Regions from separate parts of the Pseudomonas sp. GW460-LB5 genome, predicted to be linked through region 1. Evidence: riboswitches for the same ligand, from Rfam matches in the RefSeq annotation. Region 1 holds a riboswitch; each other region holds the start of a gene.
The links. Region 1 has a riboswitch for cobalamin ahead of AC07XM_RS11130 (CbtB domain-containing protein). Riboswitches for the same ligand answer to the same signal wherever they lie in the genome.
Positions count from the first base shown of each region.

Region 2: another riboswitch for cobalamin. It lies ahead of AC07XM_RS21955 (TonB-dependent receptor); the one in region 1 lies ahead of AC07XM_RS11130 (CbtB domain-containing protein).
Region 3: another riboswitch for cobalamin. It lies ahead of cobW (cobalamin biosynthesis protein CobW); the one in region 1 lies ahead of AC07XM_RS11130 (CbtB domain-containing protein).

Region 1 covers NZ_JBWKXT010000014.1:37,671-41,730, forward strand. The annotation lists gene AC07XM_RS11125 (TonB-dependent receptor plug domain-containing protein) at 1-2,161, shown strand, start outside; cobalamin riboswitch at 2,356-2,578, shown strand; gene AC07XM_RS11130 (CbtB domain-containing protein) at 2,673-2,861, shown strand; gene AC07XM_RS11135 (CbtA family protein) at 2,871-3,557, shown strand; gene AC07XM_RS11140 (cobalamin biosynthesis protein) at 3,557-3,946, shown strand; gene cobM (precorrin-4 C(11)-methyltransferase) at 3,980-4,060, shown strand, end outside.
Region 2 covers NZ_JBWKXT010000041.1:42,188-46,247, forward strand. The annotation lists gene AC07XM_RS21945 (GNAT family N-acetyltransferase) at 1-388, shown strand, start outside; gene AC07XM_RS21950 (outer membrane beta-barrel protein) at 520-1,266, opposite strand; cobalamin riboswitch at 1,427-1,634, shown strand; gene AC07XM_RS21955 (TonB-dependent receptor) at 1,744-3,870, shown strand; gene AC07XM_RS21960 (acetyltransferase domain-containing protein) at 4,056-4,060, shown strand, end outside.
Region 3 covers NZ_JBWKXT010000003.1:93,586-97,645, reverse strand. The annotation lists gene AC07XM_RS04100 (ATP-binding cassette domain-containing protein) at 1-1,254, opposite strand, end outside; gene AC07XM_RS04095 (hypothetical protein) at 1,481-1,840, opposite strand; gene AC07XM_RS04090 (glyoxalase superfamily protein) at 1,837-2,214, opposite strand; cobalamin riboswitch at 2,316-2,532, shown strand; gene cobW (cobalamin biosynthesis protein CobW) at 2,633-3,700, shown strand; gene cobN (cobaltochelatase subunit CobN) at 3,704-4,060, shown strand, end outside.

The DNA.
Region 1 (4,060 bases):
CTACACCTTGGTACTGGTCAATGGCAAACGCCGCCACAACAGCGCCGTGCCGGCCAGCGGCTCGACGGACAACAGCGGTGCCAACGCCGTGGATATCGACATGATCCCGGTCAGCGCGGTGTCGCACATCGAAGTCCTCAAAGACAGCGCGGCGGCTCAGTACGGCTCGGATGCGGTAGCCGGGGTGATCAACATCATCCTCAAAAGCGCCAGCAGTGGCGGCCATTACGAAAGCAGCTATGGCCAGCTGTACAGCGGCCAGGGCGAAACCATCAAGCTGGCTGGCGACCAGGGTTTCGGCCTGGGTGACGGCGGTTTCCTGCACCTGTCGGGGGAGGCACGCAAGCGCGGCACCGCCAACTGGATCGACAAAGCCGACCCTGGTTACCGGGCCTACTTCGAGGACGACCGCCAGGCCGCCTGGGACCACCGCGCTGTGAAGAACGGCGACCCCGACCTGCGCGCCTTCAACCTCGGTTACAACGCCGAACTGCCCATCAGCGACGACCTGAAACTGTATTCGTTCGCCACCTATGCCGAGCGCAAGCTCGAAGCCTTCAACAACTATCGACTGCCCAACAGCAACGCCTCGATCCCCGAGTTGTTCCCCGACGGGTACTTCCCGCTCAACAACATCAAAGACACCGACTACCAGTGGCTGCTCGGCACCCGGGGTGCCGCCGGCGCCTGGGACTGGGACCTGTCCACCACGTACGGGCGCAACAAGAACCAGCAGTCCAGCGACCTCACCATCAACCCTACCTACGGCCCGGCCTCGCCAACCTCGTTCGATGACCTGGCGACTTTGCAGTTCGACCAGTGGGTAAACAACCTGGACATCACCCGCGCTTTTGATCGCGTGTTTGGCCTGGCCGTACCAACCCGCGTCTCGGCGGGCCTGGAACACCGTTGGGAGCGGTTCCAGACCTTCGCCGGCGACCCCGTCGCCTACGGCGTCGGGCCCTACACTTACCCGGCCACCCTGGCCGACGGGCGCCCCAACCCGCTCTACGCGCTGGCCACCGGCCAGACCGCCGTGGGCGCCCAGGCTGCGCTGACCATCCGCCCGGAAGACGAGGCCGATGTGAAGCGCAACAACTATGCCGCCTACATCGACCTCGGCCTGGACCTGACCCCGCGCTGGTACCTGGGCACCGCCGCGCGCGTCGAGCACTACGACGACAACTCGGGCAACACCGCCAGCTTCAAGCTCAATTCACGCTATGAACTGAGCGAAACCGTGGCAATCCGCGGCACTTTGGGCAGCGGTTTCCGTGCCCCGTCGCTGACCCAGAGCGGCTATACGGTCAGCGACAACCGCACCGCGCTGGACGCTGACGGCAATGTGGTGCCGGCCTTGCGCCGCACCGTGGCGCCTGGCAGTGCCGCGGCGCTGGCATTCGGCGGCGACAAGCTCGACCCGGAGAAATCGCGCAACGCCGGCCTGGGCCTGACCTGGCAACCGGCGCGCCGTACCAGTGTCACCCTGGACACCTACCTGATCGACATCGACGACCGCATCCTGTTGACCGAAAACCTCTACGACCGGCAGAACGGTGCCGGTGCTATTGGCGATATGCTCCAAGCACTGGGCCTGGCACGCACCACCTGGATCAACTACTACACCAATGCCTTCGACACCCGTACCCGCGGCCTCGACCTGGTAGGTGACCACACCAGCGAATTCGGTGCCTGGGGCGATGTGCGCTGGACCTTGGGCTTCAACTGGAACAAGACCACTGTGCGCGGCAGCCGGGGCACGCCCGCAGCGCTGGCGGCAGCCGGTATCGAGGTGGTCGGCCATGGCCGCGAAGGTGACCTGGTGGCGGCCTCCCCGAAAACCAAATGGGTACTGGGCAGTCAGTGGTTGCTGGGTAGCTTCACCGGCACCTTGCAGACCACCCGCTACGGCAAGGTCGAAACCTGGCAGCAGAATCAGGCCCAGGACCGCACCTTCGGCGCCAAGTGGATTACCGACCTGGACCTGTCGTACCTGCTGTTCGACAGCTTGACCGTCAGCCTGGGCGGCACCAACATCTTCAATGTACGGCCCGACAAGAACGGCGTGTACAACGCCAACGGCAACCAGGCGGCCTACGGCAACCCGCCGTTTCATCCAGGTGGCGGGTACTGGTACACCAAGCTGGCGTATGACTTCTGAAAACATCCTTTGGGTTTAGCGCGGACCTCAGTGGGAGCGGGCAAGCCCGCGAATCAGGCAGATGCGGTGGATGGCACCGGCTTTGCCGGTGTTCGCGGGCGAGCCCGCGCCCACAATGATTGGGCAAACTTTCACCCTGAGCACGGCAGTCACTCGCACACATGGCAATTGACGCAAACCCCGCCCCATGCTCTCCTTATGCCTCACGTTCAGGTGCCCCCCAGGGGGTGAAACGGGAAACCGGTGCGTCGCAGGCCCTCCATCAGGGCCGGACAAGCCCGGTGCTGCCCCCGCAACGGTAAGCGAGTGAAGCGTCTGTGCCACTGTGCCTTGTAGTCCGGCATGGGAAGGTGACGCTTTTCAGGAGCCCTGCTCCTCCTCGCAAGCCCGGAGACCGGCCTGGCGTTCATGAACACCCCGCGGTGGGCGGGCGCTGTTGCATTCCCCTGGGCGGCCACGCATCAGGGATGCCGCGCTTGCCCGTTGCCCACAAAAAGCAGAGGAACGCGTCATGCCCGTCACCAGCGCCAAGCCACACAGCCTTGCCACCCCCGTCACCCTCAGCCAGCGCATCGTCATTGCCGTTGGCGCAAGCCTGCTGGGCCTGGGCCTGGTGTACTTCGCCGGTTTCTCGCACATCGAGGCCGTGCACAACGCCGCTCACGACACCCGCCACAGCGCCGCCTTCCCCTGCCACTGAGTACGCCTGATGATCACGCGCATTGCCCGTACCGCGGGCTTCAGCGGGCTGCTTGCGGCCCTGCTGCTGACCCTGCTGCAAAGCTTCTGGGTCGCCCCGCTGATTCTTGAGGCGGAAACCTACGAATCCTCGGCCCCGGCCGCACACCACGAACATGGCGGCGAAGTGGCCGCCCATGAGCACAGCGCCGACGCCTGGTCGCCGGAAGACGGCTGGCAGCGGGTGCTGTCCACCACCGGTGGCAACCTGGTGGTTGCGGTCGGCTTCGCCCTGATCCTCGCCGCCCTCTACAGCCTGCGCGAACCGCAGCGTGCCGGCACCGGTGTGCTGTGGGGCCTGGCCGGTTTCGCCGTGTTCTGTCTGGCGCCAACGTTGGGGCTGCCACCGGAACTGCCCGGCACCGCTGCCGCCGACCTGGGGCAACGCCAGGCCTGGTGGATTGGCACGGCCAGCGCCACCGCCCTTGGCCTGGCCTTGCTGGTGTTCGCCCGGCACTGGCTGTTGAAGGCGCTGGGCGCCGTGTTGTTGATAATCCCCCATGTGATCGGCGCGCCACAGCCCGACGTGCATGAAAGCCTGGCCCCCGCAGCACTGGAGACTCAGTTCAAGATGGCCTCCTGGCTGACCAACGCTGCATTCTGGGTGGCCTTGGGCCTGCTCAGTGCATGGCTGTTCCGCCGTTCCAGCCAGGCCTGATGCCGGCCTTCTACGCCGGCTTCGGCTGCCGCCGAGGTTGCCCGGTGGATACATTGCAAACCCTGCTGCACCAAGCCTTGGCTAGCCAGGGCCTGGTGCTCGCCGACCTGCGCGGCATTGCCAGCATCAGCCTCAAGGCCGACGAACCCGGCTTGCAGCAACTGGCCGAACGCCTTGGCTTGCCCTTGGTGCTGTACCATAGCGCACAACTGCAAGCCTTTGAGCCGCTGCTCAGCCACCGCTCTGCCACAGCCCATGCCCACAGCGGCTGCTGGGGCGTGGCCGAGAGCGCGGCACTGGCGTTGGCCAGCCAGCGGCCCGGCTGCACCGCCGGGTTACTGCTGACCCGCCAGGTACTGGGCCCGGCGACCCTCGCCCTGGCCTGCTGAACATTTCGCTCCTCTTTCCTGCAAGGACTTTCCATGACGGTGTACTTCATCGGTGCCGGCCCCGGCGACCCTGAACTGATCACGGTCAAAGGCCAACGGCTGATTCGCCAGTGC
Region 2 (4,060 bases), on a different contig from region 1:
GGGTTCTTATTATCTTAAGGCCAATGCCGCCGGGCCTGGCGCGCACGTGGGCAATTGCGGCTATATGGTGTGCGAACAGGCACGCGGCCGAGGTGTGGCACGCCTGATGTGCGAGCACTCGCAGAAGCTGGCGCGCCAGGAGGGCTTTCTGGCCCTGCAGTTCAACTCGGTAGTGGCCAGCAATGAAGTTGCGGTGGCACTGTGGCACAGGCTGGGATTTGAAACGGTCGGCCGCTTGCCCAAGGCTTACCGCCATGCCCGCCTTGGGCTGGTGGACTGCCTGGTGATGTACAAGTGGCTGGCAGAGGAGCCGGTGGTGGAGAAACCACCGCTGCTGATCGGGCGCAAGAACATCGAGGCACGGGTGTCGCGGCGTCGCGGGCGCTGACCTCTCTTGCAGGTTCGGCCCCTTCGCGGGCTTGCCCGCTCCCACAAGTACTGCGCAGCATCTAAAGGCTGTGCGGTCCTTGTGGGAGCGGGTTCACCCGCGAAGAGGCCGGGCCTGCTAAACGCTCAGCTTCAGAACGCCAAGCCCACCTTTACACCAAACTCGTCACGCTTGAGCTTGGTGTTGTCTGCCACTGGCGAATCTTCGTCCAGCTTGTATTCGGTGCGGGTGTAGTACACCCCGGCCTGCACCGGCAAAGCGCCCTGCTGGTTCATCAGCAACGTCACTTCGGCGTACGGGTTGGTGCGGTCTTTGAGGTCGACCGTGTCGCTGCCAAAGTCGTCCACTTTCAGCCGCGCACGGCCGTCCAGGGTGTGGCGCGCGCCCACTTCCACCCGCAGGGTCGAGGCGTCGAACTGGTGGTTGTAGCCCAGCGCCGCCTTGGCAAAGGGCGACTTCACGGTGAGCTTGGTATCAAGGTCGTTGATTTCCGGCTCGAAGCGCGACCAGCTGTAGCCGCCGCCCACGGTCACATCGACGAAGTTGCGAGCGTCCAGCGCCGCACGCCAGCCAAGGTCCAGGTCAGCCTGGGCTTCCTTGAGCTTGTTGTCGTTCTTCTTGCCGTATTTGGCTTCGGCGCCGATTTGGTAGATGAAACCGGATTCGGCTGTCAGCTTGTTGCCGAAGGTGGCGAACACACCGCCCTGGCCCATGTGTTCCTTGTCGCTTTCACTGCCACCTTCGAACTTGAACTTGTCGTAGGCGCCCTGCAGACCGATGGTGAACAGCGGGTCGGTGCTGGGTGCGGCGGTGGCGGCCAGCGGTGCGGCGATCAAGGCGAGCAGGCAGGTGTGGCGCAACAGATGACGAGCAGGCATGCGTAAAGTCTCCATGACTTGGTAACGAAAGACGAACGTGCGGTTCGAGACAAACGCCACACGAAAAGTTCGAAAAAAAATCAGTAAAAACACGCAACCCTGTGTTTTATCGGCGTATTCATGGCACGCCAACATTTGACGCCTTAGCCTTTCAGTGGTCAGATGCGCGCCAGTTTCAGGTGCCCTTCGCCGCCGCGCGCAGGGTGAAACGGGAAGCCGGTGCGTCATGTTACCCATGACAAGTCCGGCGCTGCCCCCGCAACGGTAAGCGAGTGAACCCTTCGAGATACCACTGTGCACGTGCATGGGAAGGTGAAGGTTTCATGCCCCTCGCAAGCCCGGAGACCGGCCTGGAGCTTCACTTGGCAACCCGCGGTGGGCGGGCGCAGGCCGGAATCCGTGCGCGCGCCTGCCTGCATGGTTCGCCTTTGCGTGTTTTCCACCGGGATCCATTCATTCCTGCAGCAGTGGAACGACATGTCCCGTATGTTCAAGCTTCACCCCCTGGCGGCCTGCCTGGCCGTCGCCCTCCCGGCCCTGGCCGATGGCCATGACCAGCAGCCCTTGGCCTTGCCTTCCACGGCCATCACCGACACCCTCGACAGCCGCACCCTCGACCTGGCCACGCCGACCCAGGCAGGCTCGCGCCTCGGCCTCAGTGCCCTGGAAACACCGGCCAGCACCAGCAGCATCAGCGCCGAGCAGATTCAGCAGCGCAACAACCTCACCGTGCAGGATGCGGTGACGCGGTCGCCGGGCATCACCTTCGTCGGCTCCCCCGGCGACGGCGGCACAGGCCTGTCCGCCCGCGGCTTTGCCGGTCACAGTTCGGTGATGACCCTGTTCGACGGCGCAGGCCTGTACACCGGTGCCGGCACCCAGACGTTCCCGGTCGACCCGTGGATGGTCGAGCGTATCGATGTCATTCGCGGCCCGGCTTCGGTTCTGCATGGCGAAGGCGCCACCGGCGCGGTGATCAACGTGATCCCGAAAAAACCGTTTGCCGGCGAGGTGCGCAACCACCTGCGCCTGGGCTACGGCTCGTGGGACCGCCAGCAGCTCGGCCTGGACAGCGGCGGCAGCCTCAGCGAGCGCCTTAGCTATCGCCTGACCCTTAACCAGCAGGCCGGCAACGGCTGGGTCGACCGCACCACATCGCGCAGCCTGGCCCTGAGTGCCGCGCTGCGTTTCGATGCCAGTGACGACCTCAGTTTCACCCTTGCCCACGACCGTGGTGATGCAGAGCCTGCCAACTACTACGGCACCCCGCTGATCGACGGCCACTACCGCAGCAGCCTGCGCAAGAAAAACTACAACGTGCAGAACGACGTGCAGCACTACGTCGATGAGTGGACCCGGCTGACCACGGACTGGACGCTGAACGACCACGTCAGCGCCAGCAACCAGCTGTACTACATCAAAAGCCGCCGCCACTGGCGCAATGCCGAAGACTACAGCTGGGACGCCGAGCGCCAGCAATTGCAGCGCGGCAGCTACCTGGAGATCAAGCACAACCAGGAACAGTTCGGCGACCGCCAGACCTTCACCTTTGACCACAGGCTGTTCAGCCTGGCCAGCAAGACCGTGGTCGGCGCGGAATACAACAAGGTCCGCTTCAACGTCGACAGCAATGCGCCCTACAACGATGTGGGCGGTGACTACATCGACCCATGGCAGCCAGAACCGGGCGGGTTCCACAGCGCCTCGCCGCTGCGCCCGCAAACCTTGTCCAGCACCCACACCTTCGCTCTGTTCGTCGAGAACCGCTTGCAACTGAGCGACCGGCTGTCGCTGGTCACTGGGGTGCGCCGCGACCAGAACCACATCGACCGCACCAACCTGACCAACGACAGCCGCAGCGACCGCAGCCTGCAAGGTGGTAACTGGCGCGCCGGGCTGGTGTTCGCAGTCACCGATGACTTGGCGCTGTACGGGCAGTACTCCACCAGCCAGGAGGGGGTCAACAACCTCATCAGCCTCAGCCCCACCCAGATGCACTATGACCTGACCGAGGCGAAACAGACCGAGGTTGGCCTCAAGCAGCGCTTCTGGGACGGCCGTGGCGAATGGACGCTGGCCGCCTACCACATCGTCAAAAAGAAGCTGCTGGTGGACGACCCGATCACCCACGAGAAACAACAGGCTGGGCAGCAGACGTCAGATGGCCTTGAGGCAACCCTGGAACTGGCACTGGCGCATCAGTGGCAGGTGTCGGCCAATGCGTCGCTGGTACGCGCCAGGTATGACGATTTCGACGAGATGGTCGGCGGTGTAGCGCAGGACCGTGCCGGCAACCGGCCGGCCAACGTGCCACGGCGTACCGCCAACCTGTGGCTGAGCAAAGGCTTCGGCCAGCAGGTAGAGGCCGGCATGGGTGTGCGCTACGTGGATGAGCGTTATGCCGATACTGCCAATTCCCAACGTGCCCCCGGCTACGCCGTGGTCGATGCCAACATCGCCTGGCAGGTGCTGCCGGATGTGAAGTTGGGGTTGCAGTTGAACAACCTGTCTGATCGTGAATATGTGCAGTCGGCGTTCAGTGGGCAGCAGTGGTTGATGGGGATGCCACGATCGTACTTTGCGACGGTTGATTACACCTTCTGACCTGAGTTGCCTGTAACGGCCTCTTCGCAGCACCAGGCTGCTCCTGCCAGTCACCACCGACCGGTAGGAGCAGCCTTGCGCAGCGAAGAGACCGGCACAGGCAACACAAAAACCTCTACCAACCTCTCATCGATTAGTTATAAGATAACGTTTCACATGACATTAATTCCTATCAGCGACCCTCCATGAC
Region 3 (4,060 bases), on a different contig from region 1:
TTCGAGCACGCTGCTGTGGCCTGCCAAGGTACTGCAGTGCTGGTCGAGCAGGGCGGTTTCGCCACGGCGGCGCAAAGTGTGTGGTGATGCCGGTAATTGCCCGTTCAGCAGCCTTAGCAGCGTGGACTTGCCACTGCCGTTGGCGCCGACCAGGCCCATCCGCTGGCCCAGGCACAAGCGCAGGTCAAGCGGTTTGCGGGTGCCATGGGGCAAGCGAAGTGCCTGCAACGCCAACACTTCGCGGCCCGCATGACGCTGGGGCGTGGGAGCATGCAAGGTAATCGCAGTGGCTTGCTCGACCTCGCGGGCGGCGTCATGCACTTTGCCCAGCAATGCTTGCCGCGCGTCGCGATGGTCGCGGTGCTGCTTGCCCGCCGTGGCCTGGCTGCGCTCCTGCTGGCGGTCGACCAGGATCTTGGCCTGGTTGGCATGCCTGGCTTGACGCCCGGCCCGGGCCTGATGGCGTTCCAGGTCTTCGCGCTGGCGCTGCAGTTCACGGGCTTGGCGTTGTTGCTGCTGCTTGAGCCGGGCAAGTTGCTGCTGGGCCTGCGCCACCTGGCTGGCTTTTTGTGCTGCATAGAAGCCGTAGTTGCCGCCATAGGCCTGTAACCCCAGGCTCGACAGTTCGACAATGCGCGCCATGTGCGCCAGCAGGCTGCGGTCGTGGCTGATCACCAGCAAACCTCGGTCCCAGGCCTCGATCATGCTCAGCAATTGGGCACGGGCGTCGCTGTCCAGGTGGTTGCTCGGTTCGTCGAGTATCAGGTAGTCGGCACCGCTGAGCCATGCGCCTGCCAGCGCCACGCGCATAGCCTGGCCGCCGCTCAGGCTGCGTGCGGGCTGGCGCCAGTCAAGGTGACTCAGGCCGTTGCGTTGCAGGTGCATCTGCAGTTGCTCGCGGATATCCCAGCGCTCGCCGACGGTGTCGAAATCCTGGGGGTTGATGCTGCCTTGCTCGATGCGCTCCAACGCCGCTATCACCGACCCCACCTGGGCCAGGTCGGCAAGCGTGGTGCTGCGCTCGATTACCTGCTGATTCAGCAGATGGACAGGCCCAAGGCGCCGGCACTGGCCGCTGCTCGGTGCACGCTGGCCGGCAAGAACCTGCCCTAGCAGGCTCTTGCCCACGCCATTGCGCCCGACCAGGCCGGTACGCCGTTGGTCGAAGGTTTCGTTGAGATCGGTAAACAGTAGCCGGCCATCAGGCAAGGCCAAAGAGACGCTGTCCAGCGTCAGGATCGACGTGTTCGTCATGCACAACTCCACAAATGCCGCGACATCTCCGGAGCAAACCGGAGGCTGAAGACTGGCCGTCGAATGGACGGCGGCATTAATGGCGCATTGGACGAATACCTCGTACTGGGGGAGTGCGTAGCCTAACGGCCCGTTGGGGGCGGGTAAAGTACCGCCCGCCGTGTATGGGTTTCCTGCACTGGCGATGCGCCGCGCGAGCGGCGCCCGATCTTGTCTGGCCCTGGGCTCAGCGCCCCGTCAAGCGCTTGGCCCAGTCGCCTCCGTGGCTCTGTTTGCAGGCCTCTTCGCTGTCAAACCGTACATGCCAGGCCGGGTGATCCAGTTGTATGCCGGCGTGGTCCAACGCCTGACGGGTCAGCGCCAGCATGCGTGCCTTTGCTTCACCCGCCACTGCAGCGACTTTCTCGGCCTCTTGTTCAAACACCCAAGTAATACGCAGGCTGGCCGGAAAGTTCTCAGGGTCCAGGCGATGGGTGAGCCAGGTGAACCCGACGATTTCTGTCTTGGCGGTTTCACAGGCGTCCGTCAGGCACGCTACCAGCTCCCGCTCCAGGCGGGCCATTTCGCGTTTGCCCAGCGCCTTCACAGGTTGGCCTCGTCATCGATCTGCTGGCAGAAGCGCAGGCGGTTGCCGAACGGGTCGCACACCTGCATCTGCAGGCCCCAGTCCAGGCGCTCGGCTTCGGGCCGGGCGTAACCGTACTGTTTGCCTTGCAGTTCATGCTCCAGCGCCCGCAGGTCGTCGAGGCGGGCAAACACTGTAGAGCCGGGGCAGGCATCGCCATGGTGCTCGGTAAGGTGCAGGATCAGGCCATCGCGGTGAATCTGCATGTACAACGGCAGGTTCGGGCTGAAGCGGTGCTCCCAGTCCAGGCTGAAACCGAGGAAATCCATGTAGAACTCCCTGGCCTTGTCGACCGAGAAGATGCGCAGTACCGGGATGGCGGGGGCGAGGAGCATGGGGCGTCCTTGACAGTGGGCAAAGTCGCCACTGTACCGCAGTGCCGCCAAGAGTTGTCGGCAAGCCCCGCAGCAATGGTTGACCACCCGCCAGCCACTGCGTAGCCTTGCCACTTCGAGGTTCTTCGGCCAGGCCGAAGCTAAGACGGGAACGCGGTACAAGCCGCGGCTGCCCCCGCAACTGTAAGCACTGACAACGGATCGACACAGCCACTGCGCCAATGCGCGGGAAGGCGTCATCCCGCCAGCCCGCCGTTCAACTGAACGGGGAGCTGGAACGGTGCAAGCCAGGAGACCTGCCTCGCAACGTTTTCGACTTTCAACCGGGCGGGGTGATCCGGTGGCGAACAAGCCCGGCCGGCCTGGTCCGCGGCTGTCGTCCTGCATGCCCGCGCCATTCTGCCAAGGGCAATGCGACATGAAAACACTGGCCAAGCTCCCCGTTACCATCGTCACCGGCTTCCTCGGCTCGGGCAAGACCACCTTGCTGCGCCACATGCTCGACAACGCCCAGGGCCGTCGCATTGCGGTCATCGTCAACGAATTCGGCGAACTGGGTATCGACGGCGAAATCCTCAAGCAGTGCAGCATCGGCTGCACCGAAGAAGAAGCCAGCGGCCGCGTCTATGAACTGGCCAACGGCTGCCTGTGCTGCACCGTGCAGGAAGAGTTCTTCCCGGTCATGCGCGAGCTGGTGGCACGCCGTGGCGACCTGGACCACATCCTGATCGAAACCAGTGGCCTGGCCCTGCCCAAACCGCTGGTGCAAGCCTTCCAGTGGCCGGAAATCCGCAACGCCTGCACCGTCGACGCGGTCATCACCGTGGTCGATAGCCCGGCCGTGGCTGCCGGCACTTTCGCCGCCTACCCGGACCAGGTCGATGCCCAGCGCAAGCTCGACCCTAACCTGGACCACGAATCGCCGCTGCACGAACTGTTCGCCGATCAGCTGGCTAGCGCCGACCTGGTGGTATTGAACAAGGCCGACCTGATCGACGCCGAAGGCCTGGCCAAGGTGCGCGCCGAAGTGGCCGAAGAACTGCCGCCGGCAGTCAAGGTGGTAGAGGCCAGCAGTGGCAAGCTGCCGCTGGAGGTGCTGCTGGGTGTGGGCGCCGAGTCCGAGGCGCACATCGATGGCCGCCGTACCCACCACGATTCGCACCACGATGGCGACGATCATGACGACCACGACCACGACGCCTTCGACTCCATTTCCATCGACCTGCCGGAGGCTGACGAAAGCCTGTTGCTCGACGCCTTGACCCAGCTGGTGGTGGAGTTCGGCATCCTGCGCGCCAAAGGCTTCGCTGCCATCCCGGGCAAACCGATGCGCCTGCTGGTGCAAGGCGTGGGGACCCGTTTCGACAAACACTTCGACCGCGCCTGGCGTGCCGACGAGCCGCGCATCACCCGCCTGGTGTTGATCGGCCAGGAACTCGACGCTGCCCAGCTGGAAGCGCGCCTGCGCCAGGCCTTGGGCGCCTGACCCGTGCACCTGCTGCGGACCCAGCCCGGCGGCTTCGTGCCGGACGACAGTATTGCCGACCTTGGCCAGACACCCGCCGAACTGGTGATTCTCTGCAGCGGCGATTCGCACCTGGCGTTGCTCGCCGATACGGCCGAGCAACTGCCTGAGGATTTCCCCAGCCTGCGCCTGGCCAACCCGATGCAGGTGCAGAACCACGCTTCGGTCGACCTGTATGTCGACCAGGTGCTGCGCCACGCCAAGGTCATCCTGGTGTCGCTGCACGGCGGCGTCGGTTACTGGCGCTATGGCGTCGAGCAACTGGTCGAGCTGGCTGCCCGGGGCGTGCAACTGATTCTGGTACCAGGCGATGATCGCCCT